One region of the Aphanothece sacrum FPU1 genome, then DNA from elsewhere that is predicted to be linked to it. Evidence: riboswitches for the same ligand, from Rfam matches in the RefSeq annotation. Region 1 holds a riboswitch; the other holds the start of a gene.
What was found. Region 1 has a riboswitch for cobalamin ahead of AsFPU1_RS22000 (sirohydrochlorin chelatase). Riboswitches for the same ligand answer to the same signal wherever they lie in the genome.
Positions count from the first base shown of each region.

Region 2: linked by a shared signal. The riboswitch ahead of AsFPU1_RS00935 (HupE/UreJ family protein) and the one ahead of AsFPU1_RS22000 (sirohydrochlorin chelatase) in region 1 are both predicted to bind cobalamin.

Region 1 covers NZ_BDQK01000017.1:422,842-432,688, reverse strand. Annotated here, with positions in the region: gene AsFPU1_RS22030 (diflavin flavoprotein) at 47-1,777, shown strand; gene AsFPU1_RS22025 (Uma2 family endonuclease) at 2,006-2,623, shown strand; gene AsFPU1_RS22020 (TetR/AcrR family transcriptional regulator) at 3,004-3,648, opposite strand; gene AsFPU1_RS22015 (YbjN domain-containing protein) at 3,822-4,295, shown strand; gene AsFPU1_RS22010 (CocE/NonD family hydrolase) at 4,532-6,148, opposite strand; gene AsFPU1_RS22005 (hypothetical protein) at 6,184-6,540, opposite strand; gene AsFPU1_RS22000 (sirohydrochlorin chelatase) at 6,809-7,774, opposite strand; cobalamin riboswitch at 7,795-7,962, opposite strand; gene AsFPU1_RS21995 (DUF4198 domain-containing protein) at 7,986-8,324, opposite strand; gene AsFPU1_RS21990 (amino acid ABC transporter permease) at 8,444-9,625, opposite strand.
Region 2 covers NZ_BDQK01000001.1:190,576-200,422, reverse strand. Annotated here, with positions in the region: gene AsFPU1_RS00950 (ABC transporter substrate-binding protein) at 1-389, shown strand, start outside; gene AsFPU1_RS00945 (WD40 repeat domain-containing protein) at 404-1,423, shown strand; gene AsFPU1_RS00940 (cysteine peptidase family C39 domain-containing protein) at 1,659-2,510, shown strand; gene AsFPU1_RS00935 (HupE/UreJ family protein) at 2,800-3,453, opposite strand; cobalamin riboswitch at 3,521-3,664, opposite strand; gene AsFPU1_RS00930 (alpha-keto acid decarboxylase family protein) at 4,073-5,731, shown strand; gene AsFPU1_RS00925 (pentapeptide repeat-containing protein) at 5,973-6,824, shown strand; gene AsFPU1_RS00920 (GDSL-type esterase/lipase family protein) at 6,837-7,610, opposite strand; gene AsFPU1_RS00915 (ABC transporter ATP-binding protein) at 7,788-9,623, shown strand.

The DNA.
Region 1 (9,847 bases):
AATAAATGATGATTGAGACTTCTATAAATTATTACAGGAAAAAATCATGTCTACACCCACTTTAAACCCCATAAATACTCGTCCCCGTGATGTTCAAATTGCTACTTTGGCAACCAATACGACCATATTTCGTTCTCGTACTTGGGATCGCCTAAAATTTGAAGTAGAATACGCTTTAGAAAAGGGAACAACAGCTAATTCTTACTTAATTAAAGCTGATAAAACTGCCTTAATTGATCCTCCAGGGGAGTCATTTACTAACATTTTTATCGAAGAATTACAACAACATCTGGATTTAAGTCAATTAGATTACTTGATTTTAGGCCATGTTAATCCTAACCGCATAGCCACCCTCAAGGTCATCTTAGAAAAATGTCCTCAAGTGACCCTAATTTGCTCTAAACCAGCCGCAAATGCTATAAAAGTCAGTTTTCCTCATTGGGAATCCCAAATCCGTGTAGTGCGTTCTGAGGATACCCTAGACTTAGGACAAGGGCATCAGTTACAGTTTCTTTTGGTTCCGACTCCTCGTTGGGCCGATGGACTCTTGACTTATGACCCTCAAGCCCGCATCCTCTATACTGATAAACTATTTGGGGTGCATCTGTGTCATGATAATGTGTTTGATGATGACTGGAAACAATTAGACAGCGATCGCCGCTACTATTTTGACTGTCTCCACGCTGCCCAAGCTAAACAAGTAGGGCTTATTTTAGACAAAATCGAAGCATTTTCCGCTAAATATTACGCCCCTGGTCATGGTTTCATCGTACGTTATAGTCTCAGTCGCTTTACCTATGATTATCGTCAATGGTGTCAACAACAAAAAAGCCAAACCCTCAAAGTTGCCCTGTTGTATGCGTCGGCTTATGGTAACACCGCCATTTTAGCTAATGCGATCGCCCAAGGATTGATTGATAATGGGGTTGGGGTGGACTTGCTAAACTGTGAAGTTGTTGAACCTGATGCGATCGCACGCACAGTAGAGGAGTGCGACGGGTTTATCATGGGATCACCTACTTTGGGAGGTCATGCACCTGTACAAATACAAACCGCCTTAGGAATAGTTTTAGCCAGCGCGTCTAAAACGAAGTTAGCGGGCGTATTTGGTTCCTATGGTTGGAGTGGTGAAGCTATTGACTTGATTTCAGGCAAATTACGGGATGCAAACTATCGTTTTGGCTTTAACCCCTTGCGTATCCGGTTTACTCCTGATGAAACTGCTTTACAAGAATGTCAACAAGCGGGGTCAGAATTCGCCCAAACTCTCAAGAAAAAGCAAAAACAACGTATTAACCGTCAAGGATTAACCGAGACTCACATTGACCGCACAGAACAAGCCGTAGGACGAGTTATCGGGTCTATTTGTATTCTGACTACTCATCAAAACGGAACCCATAACGGGTTTTTGACTTCTTGGGTATCTCAAGCTACATTTAATCCTCCTGGATTAATGATAGCAATTAGTCAAGAACAAGGCAATAATTCTGATTTAGAATTAGGGGAATCTTTTGTCTTAAATATCCTCAAAGAAGGAAGAAATATTAGACGACATTTTACTGATCCTACTGTGGAGAATCCTTTGAATCAGGTTAATACCAAAATGGCTGATAATGGCTGTTGTATTTTAACCGATGCTTTAGCTTATTTAGAATGTACAGTACAGCAAAGAATTGAAGCAGGAGATCATTGGTTAATTTATGGAATTGTTAATCAAGGAGATGTATTAGAAGCAGAAGGAGTAACAGCGATTCAACATCGAAAATCGGGCCGTTAATATTAATAAATATGCTAGGGGTCAATGTGGAACGCAGCATCTTGCGGCGTGTTTGACCCCTACAAAGTAACTGGACAAAAATAAACGTTACGGTGAAGTGAGCAGGGGAGCGCCGGAGCGCCGGAGCGCCGGAGAGGGGTTACAACCTAGTTACATTTCTTAACATAGTATTGTTTATTTATGTCCGACTACTAATTAATTTTTTTATCGTCAGCAAGTTTTAAAACAATGATCCAAACCTCACCAAAAGTTGTTACCTTCGAGGAATTTGTCGATTGGCTTCCTGAAAATTCTGGGGTTCGTTACGAACTACATAATGGAAATATTATTGAAATGGCACAACCAGTAGGAGAACACGAAGAAGTTAAAGGATTTTTGACAATTAAACTTAGTGTAATGATTGACAAATTAGACCTTCCTTATTTGATTCCCAACCAAACTATTATTAAACCTGATAGCCAAAATTCTGGTTATTTTCCAGATGTATTAGTGGTAAACCGCGCTAATCTAGTTAACGAAAAATTATGGAAAAAAAAATCCATCCTTAGTGATGGTTTATCCATCCCCTTGGTGATTGAAGTAGTCTCAACTAACTGGCGTGATGATTACCACTTAAAATTTGCTGCTTATGAGGAAATGGGGATTCTTGAATATTGGATTATAGATTATGCAGCTTTGGGTGGACGTAATTTTATTGGTAATCCCAAACAACCCACAATCTCTGTTTGCAACTTGGTTGATGGAGAATATCAGATCAGTAAGTTTCGAGATAAAGATCAGCTTATTTCTCAGATTTTTCCTGAATTAAATCTCACCCCAAATCAAATTTTTCAAGTTTTAATTTGATTCGGATATGTTATAAACCTGAGTTCGACATAAAGCGAACATCTGAAACTTATATCTAAGAATACTTATAAGCAGAATAGTCTAAATTTACTATTATCAATTAGTTTCAGTTAATGACAAAAAGCCCGCGATCGCGGGCTTTATTGATTCTTTATTGAGAATATTCTTAATAAGCAGCAGAAACAACCCGATAATGAAACCTCTTAAGCCAAGCTGGACAAAGGTTTTGGCTATTTCAGTTATATCGAACTCAGGTTACTTAGCATTACGCATTAAAGTTAGGACATTTGTTATCCGGCGAAACCTTGCCATGTAGGGGTCAACGGCCGTTGACCCCTACTTAAACTTTTCGGGTAATGCTATAGCTTTAATCTCTCCGATTATTTAGACTCACCAGACAAAACTCCATAGAGGAAAATATCCGCAATACCTTCGGCCATCTCTTGTAATGCTTGGGGAGACGCATGAGGATCAATAACTGTCTCAGAAGAAAATCCCGCGATCGCAAACATTCCTAAAAATACTTGAGCGACAATTTTCGGGTTCATGGGACGATAAATGCCTCTTTCCATGGCCGTTTCAAAAAAAGCCTCTGCTACATCCGTCATTTTAGCAATAACTTCTGATTGAATCCGTTCTTTTAAATCTAGATGAAATTGAGTCTCAATAAAACAAACCCGCAATAAATCGCTATTTTCTCGCATTCGCAGCATACGCCGCCGCATTACTTGCGCTATAGCCTTATAACTTCCCATTTCACTCAATTCTGTCAGTAAGTCCGTTAAAATGTCTACCCAACCTGTGGTTGCTACCTCAACCAAAATGGCTTTTTTATTGGGAAAATAGCAAAATAACGTACCTTCTGCTACTTTAGCCGCCGTTGCTAAATCCTTCGTAGTTGTGCCATCATAACCCTTAGCCGCAAACAGACGCAAAGCTGCTTGTAAAATGCGCGATCGCGTATCTTCCTCTGTGACTGAACAAGAAGAAGTTTCAGGGGAAAATCGCTCACGAAAACTTTGCATAATGTTTAATTAACGGCAAGTGCTAGAGTTATTTTCCCTTAACCTGAGACTAACTGACGACAAACTTAATAAAATTTTGTCCTATCAGATACCATTAAAACGGATAATAATAACAGAATAACCTCTAAGTCGTCATTAAATTACTCAGGATTAACTATAATTAACTAAAAACTATGACAAATTCAATCACTGAAATGGCAATAGAAACTCCTCTACCTGATGACTTTATCCAAACAAATAGCACCCATCAAGAGGTGATAGAAACCGTCATTGGTAGTTTACAACAAAATGACACTGCAATGGTTCAGCATGATGAACAAGGATATGTCTGGAAGTTTCATTATGGCAGTGTGGAAACCTTTGTTCAACTGACAGGAGAAACTGACGAAGATTTATTAACAGTTTGGGCCCCAGTATTACAATTACCTGCTAAAGATCAACTGGGGTTAATGCGAAAATTACTAGAAATGAACTGGGGAGAAACTTTTGAAACTTGTTTCGGTATTATGCAAGACAAAGTAGTAGTATTAACTCAACGAACGGTTGCTGATTTATCTCCTGGAGAAATTTCTCGCGCCATTACTTTAGTAGCGACGATTGCTGATGATAATGATGAAATTCTTAAAGAAACATTTGGAGGAACTTAAATTAGTCAAGAGTTATTTTAAGTTCTAATTTGTTGAGGGGCATAATAGATAATTATGCCCCTACTAATTAATAATTAATGACAGACCTTATGTCTGATCCTATAAAGACTAAGTCCGCCTGCGCGGACAGCCATTCTAGGTTGCGTAGGCAACCTTTGTTTGTATAGCTTAACTCTTAAGAATTAAGGTCTATCATTTGTAATAATTTAGCATAACTTGTCCGATAGAACCATAATTTATAGTATAATTTGAGAAGATTTATTACCGCCACAATTGACCGTTAATGTAATAATTGTAGCATCAATTAATCGCTCTTCATTAGGCAATTTTTCTGTTCCTGTATTGATAGGATAAGCCGGAAAAAAAGCACCACTTAAACTTAATCTTAAACAATTTCCTGCCTCAATTCTTATACAAGTTGCTTGCAAAGGAATTTTAATAGGAACTTCATCAGAGTCAACCCGAATATATCCTTGAGTAAAATTATAAACTCTCCCATCAGGATAAACTTGAGATAACACTGCACATAAGTCAAAACTTGGAGTATCAGCCGTACAATATAACTCAAGAAAAATTTCACCAATAATTGATAAATATTCCCTTAACGGTTCAGATGTATAAGTTAAAACATCGGAACGGCAATCAATATCAGAACGGTCAAATGATCCTGATGGTATACTAGCATGACCTCCTAAAGATGGAACAGGTCGCCAAGGGTCATGAACGATAATATCTCTACTTGATTCTATTGGGGGAGACTCTATTAATTGTCCGTCATCTTCTCTAATACTAGCCAATCCTTGGCTAAATAAATAATAAGAATTATGAAGATTATTAGGAAATGAATCAAAATATCTCCATTGATTAGTTCCCATTTCAAATAAGCTAACAGAAGGAGAATTTATCAAGGTAGTTTTTTTGTTTTTTAGAAAATAATCAAACCATTGAATTTGATATTTATCGACATAACTAATCGCTTCTTTGCTATAATTAATAGAGCCAACTTTTTGACTCCAAGGAAGATGACCCCAAGGGCCAATCATCAAATGTTGAGGAAATTGACTCCGACTTACCATTGCCTTATAAAGATTGAGTGTACCTCGTAAATAAGTATCAAACCATCCTCCAATATGTAACATGGGTAAATCGGTCATTTGCAGGAGATTTTTAGGAGATAAATTTCCCCAATAATCATCAGGATAGGGATGATTTAACCAATCATGATAAAAGGAATTTTGCGCTACTTCTCGTAAAAGATTTGGATTAGCAGGAATGGGATCATATAAAGGTAAATTACGAGAGGCCTGATATAATTTTTGAAAGGCGATAGTATCCCCCTGTAATCTAGCAGTTTCTGCCGCTAGTTGAATCGCCCATCCTAGATTTCCTTGTAAACAAAAAGCCCCATTTTCATAGGCCCAATCGCTGTATAAATCATAAGCGATCATAGCAGGACAAATTGTTTTTAAGGCTTTATGATTACCAGAAGCTGCATATAATTGGGTCATCCCTTGATAGGAAAAACCATACATTCCCACTTTTCCTGTACTTTTTGGAAGTTGAGAAACCCAATTAATAGTATCTAATCCATCTTCTATTTCATCGGTAAAAAGTTCAAATTCTCCTTCAGATGTTCCCCGTCCCCGTACATCTTGAATAACTACAATATACCCTTGGGAAGCATACCAAATAGGATGAGCATAAACTACTGTTGAAGCAATTTTTCTTCCGTAAGGTTGCCGCATCAACAAGACAGGAAAAGATTCAGAACTATCAGGACAATAAATATCCGCATCCAGGCGAATTCCGTCCCGTGTTACCATTGATAGGGTTTCTTGTTTAACGCTTAACATTCCTATTTAATTGTTAGTTTAATCTCTAGCTTAAACTAATTTTGATAAGCGATTTGTCCTCCTGCCCAAACTTCCATAGCAGTTCCTTCTCCTGGTGCGGGATATACTCGAATTTTGGCAAGATTTGCAAATTCTTTTAAGTATTTACCACAGGAGGGAAGATATTGTAAAACTTCCCAATTACTGCGAGAATCTGGACAAATAATTACTAAGGTTAAAGCGGTGTTACAAGTGGTTAGATACCATCCACATTGAGATAATACTCGTTGTGTGTGACTATCGCAGGTTTGGTAAAAATATTTACTGACGACTTCATCGAGTTTGCGTCGTAAAGGATAGTCAATGGGGACGGGAGGGGGTAAATCTTCGGGTGGGAGAAAAGAGGAGTTCATGGCCTGATTATTAAAAAAATATTACGCTGCTTTTATTATCTACCTTGAGTGGGGGTTTTCGTCAACACCAAATCGGGTTAATTAATAAAATATAATCTTTAATGAAAAATAACAGGCAAGATGGCAGTTTCACAAATTATTCAATACTCAATTATTTATCTATGAATTTAAAAATCAAGTTAGATCATAGATTGTAAGTTGGGTTTCGTTCCTCAACCCAACCTACAGAGGTAATTCATGAATTACCCCGACAAAAGTCTCCTTATCCTTAAGGAACTTGCCAAATTTTTCGATGATATTTGTCTACATTGGCATAGGGATCTTCCGGTTCATGAGAATGAGGGTGATCATGATGATGGTGATGATCATGAGAATGATTCTCAGAAGCTGATACGAGACGGAATTTACACATTTCACAATTCATCTGAGTTTGTCCCAGTTGACTTTCAATTTCCCGTTCTCGTACAATAGAAAACAGTTCAGAGGTAAAACCAATTTCAGGCAAATTAATCAATTCAATGTCTGGATACTGCCCTTGTTGTTGGGCTGAAATCTCAAAAATCTTCTTAACTAAGGCCCCCGTAAACAAGAAATGAGGCAACACAATAATGCGTTTTGGTTGATAAAGTCGGGCCCGTTCAAACCCTTCTTCTAAACGGGGATGAGTAATACCAATAAAACAGGTTTCTACTGTGCGATAATGACTTCCTTCCCACAACAAACGTGAAAATTTATAGACATCACTATTAGCATCGGGATCACTCGAACCTCTACCCACAATTAATAATACTGTATCTTCCGGTGGGATGGTTACTGTGTCTAGTTGTGCTAAACGCGATCGCCAAAGGTCTAATAGCAGAGGTGTATTGCCAAAATGTCGTCCATAATGGAACTTTAGTCCGGGATAATGTTGTTTAGCGTGATCTAAAGCATTGGTGACATCAAATTTCGTATGACGGGCCGCAAATAATAGTATGGGTAGGGCCGTCATTTCTGTAAAACCTGCAGCGACACATTCTTTAATCCCTTCTTGTATCAAAGGTTCTGTTAATTCTAAGAAGCAGGGAATAACCGGACGAGACGTATCTAAAGCTTGATAAGCTTCAACAAAATCGAGAAAAGCTTGTTTACCATCGAGATCCCTAGTTCCATGACCAATCATCAATAGAGGTCGTTTTAGGGGCAATGGGGGCAATATTTCCCCTGTTGGGGAAGCAAACGCTTGAGTGATCATCTATACCTCGCAGATGAGTGACAACAGTTAACAATAGGGTGGGCATCCTGACTCTTTCACTCAGTTATTAAAAGATTCATAACTGATCTTAAAATCACAGTTGCGGGACAGTATCGGACTTACACCGAGTTTTCCCCGTTACCTCTGATGGCTGTTCCCCATCAGAACCCTTGATTCTTTCCATTTTACTGATTATTGACGATAGCAATTGTTAAGCTTTCTTTTTCATTCGACGATTCAAAATTTGACTGATTCCTAAGGCCGTTGTTGCTGTTAATAATCCTAAAGATTGGGGTTCGAGAACTGATTGTGCGGTCAAGGTTGCTGCATAAGAAATCGGTGGATTGTTGGAGTTAGGATCAGTATAACTTGCTTCAATAACTTGCAATCCTGATGCACCAATGGGAATCAATGCTATTCCATTATTACTAACACTAATTGTTTGCCCTAAATATTCAACTAAGGGATTATTAATTAATGTCCCTTGGAACAATACTTGAATCGGTAAAATATCGCCTTCTTTTAAGCTAAAAGGATTTTGTAGTGCCATAATTTCTATATTTATTCCCACCTACTCAAAACCAAAATAATAAACTTAAACCCTTAAGGGTTAAGCTATAAACACAAAACCCGCCTACGCGGGTTTAAGAGTAAAGTAGAACCGTTATTTTATGTTTTTTCTAACTGACGACTTACCCAAGACATAGAATAACAAAATACCCAATAAATAATTGCTATGAATAAATAAACTTCGGCATAACGACCGATAAATTTAGGATTACCTAAAATCGATTGAGATATTCCTAATAAATCTACTAATCCCACAATAGCTAATAAGGAAGTATCTTTAAATAAACTAATAAAATGTCCCACAATGCTAGGAATAACTGCTTTTAATGCTTGGGGTAAAACGATAAAAGTCAAAACAAAAACACTATTTAAACCTAAAGCTTTAGCTGCTTCTATTTGTCCTTTAGGAACGGATTGTAACCCCCCGCGCACATTTTCTGCTAAGTAAGCTGCACTAAATAAAGTAACACCAGCCATCGCTCTTACAACCCTTTCTAGACGCACTCCTTCGGGTAAAATCAAAGGTAACATGACTTGAGCCATAAACAAAATACCAATTAAAGGTAAAGCGCGGATTAATTCAATATAAGCAATAGATAACCAACGAATTACGGGTAAAGAACTTTGTCTTCCTAATGCTAATAAAACCCCAAAAGGAAAGGATAAAACAATACTGACAACAGAGACTAAAAGCGTAAGCATTAAGCCGCTAAATTCATCTAATCTAACTGTTCGTAAAAATAATCCGCCTTCTAATAACCAGAGAATAATAAAAAAACTTGATAACCAAATTAATGATAACCAAGTGACTAGAGTGGGAATTTTTTCACCTAATTTTTGTGCAAAAAATGCTATAAAAACTAATAAAATTAGCATTCCTAGCAGTTTAAGAGTGGCCAGAATACCGACAGGAATAGCGACAAAAATAGACAAAGCTGCTAAAATTCCTAAAATGGTTAAATTAATAAGATTAAATAGAGGTTGACTACGAATTAATAGACCCCAAGATAAACCTCCTAAACCCATAATAATCGCCAAAGTTGTCCAAGTTCGCCATAATAATTCGACGGGATATTGACCAACAAAAAATAAGCGTAAATTTGCGCCAATGACTCCCCATTGAGCTAGAGTAAAGGCCCAAATCAAAAAAGTTGAACTTATCCAATATACAAATAACAGACTAATAACTGTTAAAAGACTGTTATACCAAGTGCTAAATAGATTTTTGTATATCCAACGTATAGGACTAATTTGAACAATAGGAGGTAGAGAAACAGACATTATGAATTATGAATTATGAATTATGAATTATCCATTATGAATTATGAATTATCCATTGTCCATTATGAATTATGAATTATCCATTATCCATTGTCCATTAGACATCTCCAGAAATTAACCTCAAACCCTTGTAGCATCGCAGTGAAATCTTTGTTTTTGGAGATGTCTATTGTTCATTGTTGAAAAAAACCCCCGATTTAAAGTACGGGGGATAAGTTTCAG
Region 2 (9,847 bases), on a different contig from region 1:
ATGCGCTTTATTCTCCCACAACTCTTGAACAAGGAGGCAATGATGTAAATAATTTATATTTAGTAGTTCCTGTCGCTCCTAGTGATACTTATACTAACAAATCTCAAAAAGTATGGGGAGGAAATATTAACTGGCGAACTGTAGCTAGTTTTGATGCAGCAGAAGCAATTATTCAAGCAATAAAAGCTACTAAGTCTCCCGAAAATGTCACCCGTCAAGATGTTTTAAAAGAATTAAAATCTATTACAATTAAAACTGACGGGTCAGGAAAATCATGGAAATTTGACCAAGGTGAACCAAAGATTGACCCTTGTATTGTTAAAGTAGATAAAGACGCACCTGCACCCCAAGGAGTAGAATTTGGCTTTAAAACCCTTAAATGTGGCTAAAAAAGGAGGTAAGTTTGTCTGATAATAATTTGGAAAATATTGTTGAGAGATTTAATCAATTAGAAACTCAATTTAACTCTCTTGTCAAGTCTTTAGAACAAGGGAGTCATCCTTGGGGAATGATTAAAGCTTCGCGGGTAACTGGTGCGATGGAATTACCTAAAATTTCTCGTATTAAAGCTTCAGAAACTGAATTAATTGATATTTATCATAACAGTCCCCAAATTTTAAGTCATCTTGCTATTATAGTTGCTTTAACCCCGGAAAGTTATCAAAGACAAACGAATGAAAGTATTTATTTAGAACAAGTAAGTAATGGTAATTATTGGATAATTGTCACAGAAAAGAATAATTATTGGTTAATTCCTAAAGATAATATTCGCATAAATGCTAACTCAATAAAAACAGTTCAATCTCTTTTTACTTGTCAAGGATATGAAGAAATAGGGACGCGAAAATTTTCATTAATTAAACCTGCAAAACTTTCTTTAATGGCTAATGGTAAGCAGTGGAAATTGGAAGAATTAGGAATCCTTGATTTTAGTAATAGTAGGGCTATTCTTAGCACAAAAGATTACATAGAACAAGAGGAAATTGAATCTCAATTAACTCAATTAAATCAAGAAATATTAAAAATTAAGAATGATTATCAAAAAACAATTAACTCTCTCCAAGAAAAACAAAAATTACTAGAAAAAAAATTAGAAATAGCTGCCAAAGAACGTCAACAAATTAATTCTAAACTTGAGCAAATTATTTCAGTTAATAAAGCCCTTGTTGATCATATCGCAAAAATTTCTAATGAACCTGAGAGTAAAAAAAAAGTAATTAATGATGTTCAAACATCTTCAACAACATTTAATTGGCAAAATCTCAAGTTAGTTAATACTTTAGATAAACATACAAACTCTGTGCGTTGTTTAGCCATTAGTCCTTGGAAAGATACCCAAAATCGTCAATTATTAGCTAGTGGAGGTTTTGATAATATCATTCATGTTTGGGATTTAAACACAGGAGAACTTATAGCAATATAGTGTTTCCATTTGACATATAAACATTTGTGGCACAGACTTCTAGCCTGTGACGGGAAAGATACCCGTTCCAAATCCACATCTCAAATGGAAATGCTATATATGAATTGTCTCTACATAAACAGCTTAACTCAACTGAATTAGGTATGATAAATTTAATGATTCACCTCCGTATTTTTACTCCTGACAGTTGATTACTTTCTTAGTTATCGTAGAATAAAATAGGAAGATTATAACTATGATAAATTTGATTATTGCTGGAATCATTGGATTAGGAATGGGTGGATTTCTAGGAAATCAACTAGCACAAAAAGGCATCACCGCAGAAAATGCTCTCGATAAACATCAAAAAAAAGCTAGAGGTGTTTTTCTTGGTCTTGCTGCTATTTTAACTATCTTAATTTTAGTTGATCGCTTGAATTTATATTCTCACGCCCCTAAAATTTTTCCTATTATGTTTTTACTTCATCTTCAAGCCAATTTTGATGAAATCTTATTTGGATTTGGTTGTTTTATTTTTGGCTTTTTATTATGTTTAGAAATAGCTGGTATTTCATCAAGTCAACGCCGCAATCAATTATTATTAGGAATTGGAGCAATTAGTGGTTGTTTAGTCTTACTTTTTTATTGGTTCTCTCCCATCACTAATGATGTAGGAAAATTTAAAATGAGTGATGGAGTTGTGTTACAAAGTACGACTGTAACTTGTGCGCCAGCTAGTATTGCTACTTTAGCCAGAACCAGTGGAAAACACCCCGAAATTGTAGAAAAAGATGTTGTAAAGTTAACTCAAACTAATCGACTAGGAACGAATACTTTAGGAGAAATAAACGCAATGGAACAATTAGGATTAAATCCTGATTATCATTATGATATGACCCTAGATGAATTAATCAAACAAAATAAACTTGCATTACTTCATGTTAAGCAAAGATGGCTGAGTCAACAGTTTCCTCATGCGGTTGCATTATTAAAAATTGATCCCAAAAATAAAGCGTTTATGATAGGTAATCCTTTATTTGGTCTTGATATCGTAACAGCAGAACAAATGAAAGATTATTGGTTTGGAGAGGTTATTTTAGTTAATTAATAAGTAGTCAAACAAAATTAATTACATAAAATTTGTAGGGGCGGGTTTTTTACATAAATCAATGATTCTTACAAAAAAATTAAATAAACCCGCCCTGGTTGTTTAATTAATTTTGCGCACGTTACTTATAGGATTAAGTAGGGGTCAACGGCCGTTGACTCCTAAAATATTAATATTAACAAATAAATTAGCCCGCGCAGGCGGGCTTTGTTTTGGTAGCTGCACCTTTCAAGGTATCAGATTTCTTGTCACAGGCAAGATGTCTATGTTACTAATCAGCCTATCATAACTAATGACCAAAATTAGCACTTAAAAAGACAAACCCTAAAGCACTAATTCCTACCCCAATTAATCTAATAATAGAAAATGCTTTATTTTCACCCTGTTTAAACATTACCTTCCCGACGAAAAATACAAGTAAAGCAACAATTAACTGAATCATAGCAAATCCAGCTAAATAAGCCATGAGTGGAGTCATTTCCGAGCCAACAATGGATTCACCATAGGCATAACCATGAAAAATACCTGCTAACATGGCTAAAGTCGATACAACCATCATAGACCAATAAGAAGCATCTAGACGCTCATTTTTAACCGTTAATAATCCGCCAAAAATAATCACAGAAGCAGCAATAATTCCTTCAGCAAAAGGTAAATTAATTTCTTGTAAATGAATCCCAGTTCCTGCCATAGTTGCTAAAATAAAAACAATAGGAACTAAGATTCCTTGTTTTAATCTTGCTCCTAATAATCCACTAGCTACCACAAAAGCAAAATGATCTAACCCAATAATAGGATGAGCTAATCCTGATACAAATCCTTCAAATAAATTCGTAGGCGTTTTTCCTTCAAAAGCATGATGAGCTAGGGTTTTTTCGCCTATCATTAAACAAGAAAAAAGAGTTATAAAACAACTAATTTTTAACCATCGATAATTCGACATAACATTCAATCTCATCCGTACCTCGCAGATAGATTTAAAATTGATCATTGAGCCACCAGTTAATCAAAATGATGGCGCGATATTGCTAGGTTTTCTGACTTAAAGACCAAGAAATAAAGTCTCATCACAGTTGCGGAACAGCGTCGGACTTACACCGAACTTTCCCTATCACTTCTAACGACTATTACCCGCTAGAACTGCTCGCTTAGGTATAATAGCACGGAAAGTAAGATTTCTCATTCCATAGATTTTCTAACTCTGTTCCTTGAGTCCGATTAACAAATTTTTCTGCTAATCTTTGTGTTTCTTCGTCAGAAAAATAAGGTTTTACCGGACAAGTTATGCTCAATTATCACAAATAATAAACTTTAACTCGCTCAGAGTTAAGCTATATAAACAAAGGTTGCGTAGGCAATCTATAATTTAGTCCGCGCTCGTCGGACTTTGTTTTTATAGGATAAGGCTTTAGCCTTTTATTAATTATTAGTTTAGGATAGTAAGTCCGCTAGAACCTTCATCTTTATACTCAAATTTTTAATAAGCATTTTAAATGCAAAACAGTTTACCATTTTTTGAAAATTTAAGTTACAGTAGAAAAAAATATGATTAGAATAGTCTTATGATTAGTGTTGGTCAATATTTGTGTAATCGGTTACAAGAACTTGGTCTTAATCACATTTTTGGGGTTCCAGGTGATTATGTTCTTAGCTTAATGGATGTTTTTGTTGAAAGTCCAATTGATTTAATTTGTACCTGTAATGAACTTAATGCTGGATATGCTGCTGATGCTTATGCTAGAATCAAAGGATTAGGGGCTGTTTGCATTACCTATGGAGTGGGAGGATTTAGTTTAGTTAATGCGGTAGTTGGAGCTTATGCAGAACGAGTTCCTTTAGTGGTAATTAGCGGCGGACCTAATAATGCGGTTAGAGGAAATCATCTCTTATTACATCATACAACAGGAGATTATAATTTACAATTTTCTATTATGGAAAAAGCGACAGTTGCGGCTGTTATTATTACTGAACCAGGTCAAGCTGCTAAACAAATTGATCAAGTCTTAGCTGCCTGTCTCCATTATAAACGACCAGTTTACATTGAAATCCCTTCAGATTTAGTCAATCAACCTTGTCCCCCTTCTGTTGATATTTCACTTCCCATCAAAGAATTAACTGATATTAATGCTTTAAATGAAGCGGTAGAAGAAGCTGTTACCTTACTAGAAAAAGCAAAAAAACCTGTTATCTTATCTGGAGTAGAAATTCATAGATTTCAGATGCAAAGTAAATTGATAAAATTATTAGATAAAACAGGCTATCCTATTGCCACTACTTTACTAGGAAAATCCTGTATTCCAGAGTTACATCCTCAATTTATTGGTAATTATGTTGGGGCATTAAGTCGAGAATCTATCCGTCAACGTATTGAAACTTCTGACTGTATTTTATGTCTTGGCGCGATTATGTCTGATATGAATTTAGGCATTTATACTGCTCAACTTGATGCACAAAAATTAATTAATGCTAATTCTGAAAAAGTCAAAATAAAAAATCATTTTTATCAGCCTATTTATTTAGGAGATTTTATTGATGGATTAATGAATAATTTAACTTCGCGAAATTATGAATCATTAGACATTAAACCAGCTTCTTATTTATTAACAAAAAACTTTGAAGTTAAACCAGATAAAAAAATAATATCTCAGAAATTTTACGAACGAATTAATCATTTTTTAGATGATGATTTTATCGTTATTTCTGATACTGGAGATGCGATTATTGCCACCATTGATTTATTAATGCACAAAGGAGCAGAGTTTATTGGACAAGCTTTTTATCTGTCTATTGGTTATTCAATTCCCGCTTGTTTAGGGGCTGCTTTAGCCTCTCCAAAACATCGTCCTATTGTTTTTGTAGGAGACGGTGCATTTCAAATGACAGCCCAAGAATTATCTACCATTATTCGGCATAAACTTAATCCAATTATTTTCTTACTTAATAATGATGGTTATACTATTGAAAGATTAATTCATGATGGGCCATACAATGATATTCAACCTTGGAAATATCATGAATTACCTCATATTTTTGGCGAAAGTTGGAGTTGTGAAGTTTCAACAGAGGGGGAACTAGAAGAAGCCTTGATCAAGGCGAAAAGTAATACTGATTGTGTCTCTTTTATTGAAATTCATCTTGATCGCTTTGACTGTTCTCCCGGATTAATTCGTTTAGGAAAGGAGGTGAATAAAATGGAAATGAATGAATTAGAAAAAAAATGATCTTTTAGGATTTAAAAGTGCTAATCTTATCAAGTTTTAACGGATAAAGTTGTTAAATATAGCCTTTCTCCTATTGACAATATTTTACTTGGAGACTTAAACTAGGGCGGGTTTATCTAACATATTTGTTATCATTATCGGCTTTTGCTAAAAACCCGCCCCTACCACTTGGAAACTTCTGCTATATGTCCCCTTCTTTGCTAGGCTAAAAATAAGAGATATTTATGGTATAATAACAAAAATGGCTAATTTAGAACATCTTATATTACTAGAGCAAGGAAAGACAAAATGGATAACATGGCGAGAACATAACCCCAAAATTGTACCCGATCTCACAGAGCTTGATTTAACTAACAGAAATTTACAACAAGCTTATTTATCTAAAGTTAATTTAAGTCGCTCACAACTTGAAGGGGTACAACTAGAAGAAGCTAATCTAGAAAATGCGGAACTAGCTAATGTAAATCTTATCCGTTCTATTCTTAGTTATGCTAACCTCCAAGGAGCTAATTTAATCGGGGCTAATTTGCGTGAAGCTAATCTTCAAGGAGCTAATTTATGTCAAGCTAATTTAATTGGAACCTCTTTAAGACAGACTTATTTAAAAGGGGCTGATTTTAGTTGTGCTTATCTAAATCGAACTAATTTAAGTGAAGCTAATGCCATAGCAACTAATTTTTGCGAAGCAGATCTTACTCAAGCAACATTATATGAGACAGAGTTACAAGGAGCCTATTTTTATCGAGCTAATCTAACTCATGCTCAACTAATTCAAGCTCATTTATGTCAAGCTTATTTAGTCAGAGCTAATCTAACAGAAATTATAGGTGATCGTGTAGATTTACGTTGGAGTAATCTCACTTATGCTAACCTAGAAGGAGCTAATTTAAGAGGAGCTAATTTAAGTCAAGCTAACTTAAGAGGAGCTAATTTAAGAGGAGCTAATTTAAGTCAAGCTAATTTAAGAGGAGCCAATTTAAAAGGCTCTAATTTAACAGAAACGAATCTTAATGGAGCCGAATTACCGGAAAATTATAGTCATCATAATTTTCTAAAATCTTCTTATTTTAAAGCTTACTTTACCCAAAAATAGCAATATATTAAGCTATTTTTCAACATATTTTTTAATGAGATTGCCCCAAAGTAAATAACCCTTGCCATTTAAGTGAACTCCATCATAAGTATAATTAGAATTGAGTTGATTTGAAGTATCAATAAAGTTGGAATATAAGTCTATATATTGATAGTTAAATTCTTGAGCTAGTTTTTTTAGTTTATCATTAATTGGACTCAAATCATTACTATCAATTGAGAGAGAATAATTAATATTATTGACAGGTAAAATACTTTGAATATACACACTCGTTTGAGGAGATTTTGTTTTAATAATATCAAGAATTTCCTGGTAATTGAGAATAACTTCATCAACTGTTTTCTGTTCATTCCATATATCATTCGTTCCAATCATAATAAAAAGTTTTCTGGGTTTAGCATCTATTATTTCATCAATTCTATTGAGAATTCCATCAGTTGTATCCCCGCTAATTCCTCGATTAATTACGTTATAATTTTGTAAAATTTCCGACCATTCTCCTTGATCTGTTAAACTATCTCCCACTAAAATGATTTCTTGATCAGAGTTAGGAAGTTGTTTAAAAATTTTATTTTTTGCCGTATAATAGCTAGTCTGATAACTATTACGACGATTGTTTCTGTTAAACAATAATTCTGCTGATTGATTAAAAGACATTAAAAATTCTAATTTTTTAGAAATATAAGAAAATCCTCCTTTTCTCACAATAAATATAATAGTTAAACAAATAAAAATTAAATTAAATGCCAAAGATAAAGATAATAGAATTTTATTTTGGGTTATCATATTTAATCAATAGAGTTATTTTGAATAGCTATCTGTGAACTGTTAAATCTTAATTAAATTAATCTAACACACTTTTGTTATAAAAACAATAATAAGCCTAAATCAAAATTACTCCTTAACTTATTTGAAAAAATAAGGGATAATAGAAACTTAAGGTGGTTCACTCAAGAATATTCAATGACTATTTTTTCCTCTAATCCTAAGTCAAAACCTTTGATCCATAAGCCTCAAAATGATAGACTGCTAATTTTAAAACTAGCTCCTTATGTACGTCGAAATCCTAATTTATTGATTCTGTCCCTTATTTTATTATTCCCCTTATCTATTTCAGGAGCTATTCAACCCTTAATTATTGGACAAGCGGTTTCTTTATTACGTCAAGAGTCTGCTTGGAGTTTTCTAGAAAAACTTCCTTTAGCTGAGGCGATACAAGTCTTAATTTTTATCTTATTAGCAACAATTATTCTCCGTTTAATTTGTGCAGCTTCTCAAGGATTCATTGTTCAAAAATTAGGTCAAAAAATTACGGCAGAGGTTCGTAATGATTTATTTACTCATGTTACCTCTTTAGATTCCAGTTTCTTTGATCGTACCCCTGTCGGACGTTTAGTAACTCGTCTAACCAGTGATGTAGAAGCATTAGGCGATGTATTTGCTAGTGGTGCTATTGGGGTTTTAAGTGATTTTATTTCTATCTTAGTAATCATTATTACTATGTTTATTTTGCAATGGCAATTATCTCTTTTATTGATGTTAATGTTAATTCCTATTGCCGGACTAATTGTTTATTTTCAACAACAATATCGTAAAGCAAATTATCAATCTAGAGAAAAATTATCAGATCTCAATTCTATGTTACAAGAAAATGTAACCGGAATTAATATTGTTCAACTCTTTCGTAGAGAACAGTTTAATGCTGAATTATTTCGTCATATTAATCAACAATATCGAAATTCGGTAGATAAAACAATTTTTCATGATTCGGCAGTTTCTGCTACTTTAGAATGGATTAGTTTGGTAGCTATTGGGGGAGTTCTTTGGTTAGGAGGTATTTTTATTCTCAACGAAACTATTACCTTTGGAACTCTTTCTGCTTTTATTCTCTATTCACAAAGACTGTTTAATCCCTTGCGCCAATTTGCGGATAAATTTACCATGTTTCAATCAGGATTTACCGGAATTGAAAGAATTAGTGAATTAATGAATGAACCCATTAATATTGTTGAAGCAAAACACAATATTCAGTCTTTAGAAACGTTAAATAAATCAGAAATCAGTGGAGAAATAAGATTTGAAAATGTTTGGTTTGGTTACAAAAAAGATGAGTTTGTTCTCAAGAATTTAGACTTTATCATTCCCCCAGGAGAAAAAATAGCATTAGTAGGGCCAACCGGGGCAGGAAAAAGTTCAATTATTCGTTTATTATGTCGTCTTTATGAACCCAGTAAAGGTAGAATTTTAATTGATGGAATTGATATTCGAGATATTCCTAAAGTGGAATTAAGGCAATATATTGGTATGATTTTTCAAGATAGTTTTCTCTTTGCTGGCGATGTCAAACGAAATATTACATTAGGAGAAGATTATTCTTTTGAACAAATTAAAGAAGCTGCAAGATTAACAAATGTGGATAAATTGATCGAAGATCTACCCCAAGGGTATAATAGTCAATTAAGAGAGAGAGGCACAAATTTATCAGGAGGACAAAAGCAATTATTAGCCTTTGCTAGAGTAGCCATTCGTCAACCCCGTGTGTTAATTTTAGATGAGGCAACCGCTAGTCTAGATGTGGGAACGGAAGCTTTAATTCAAGAAGCTTTAGATAATTTATTAGTAAATAAAACCGCTATTATTATTGCTCATCGCCTCTCAACAGTTCGCAATGTTGATCATATTTTAGTTTTAAAACAGGGGGAAATAGTAGAGTCAGGAACTCACGACGAATTAGTTAATCAAAATGGCTTGTATAAAGGATTATATCAATTACAAATGATGGGAATTAGTGAGTTATAATTCTTCTATCGAATTTGTCATGTAAAATTAATAAATTAATACAGGCTAAAGCCTTATTCTATAAGCACAAAGGCTGTCTACACAGCCTTATTTTAAGCCTGGGTAGCCAGGCTTAGTTCCTATAGCTTAACCCTGAGCGGGTTTAAGCCTGTAATTTGTAATCGTTTTACATCCTAAGTTCGCTAAAACAGTTATAATTATAAATAATTAGTATAGCGTTTACC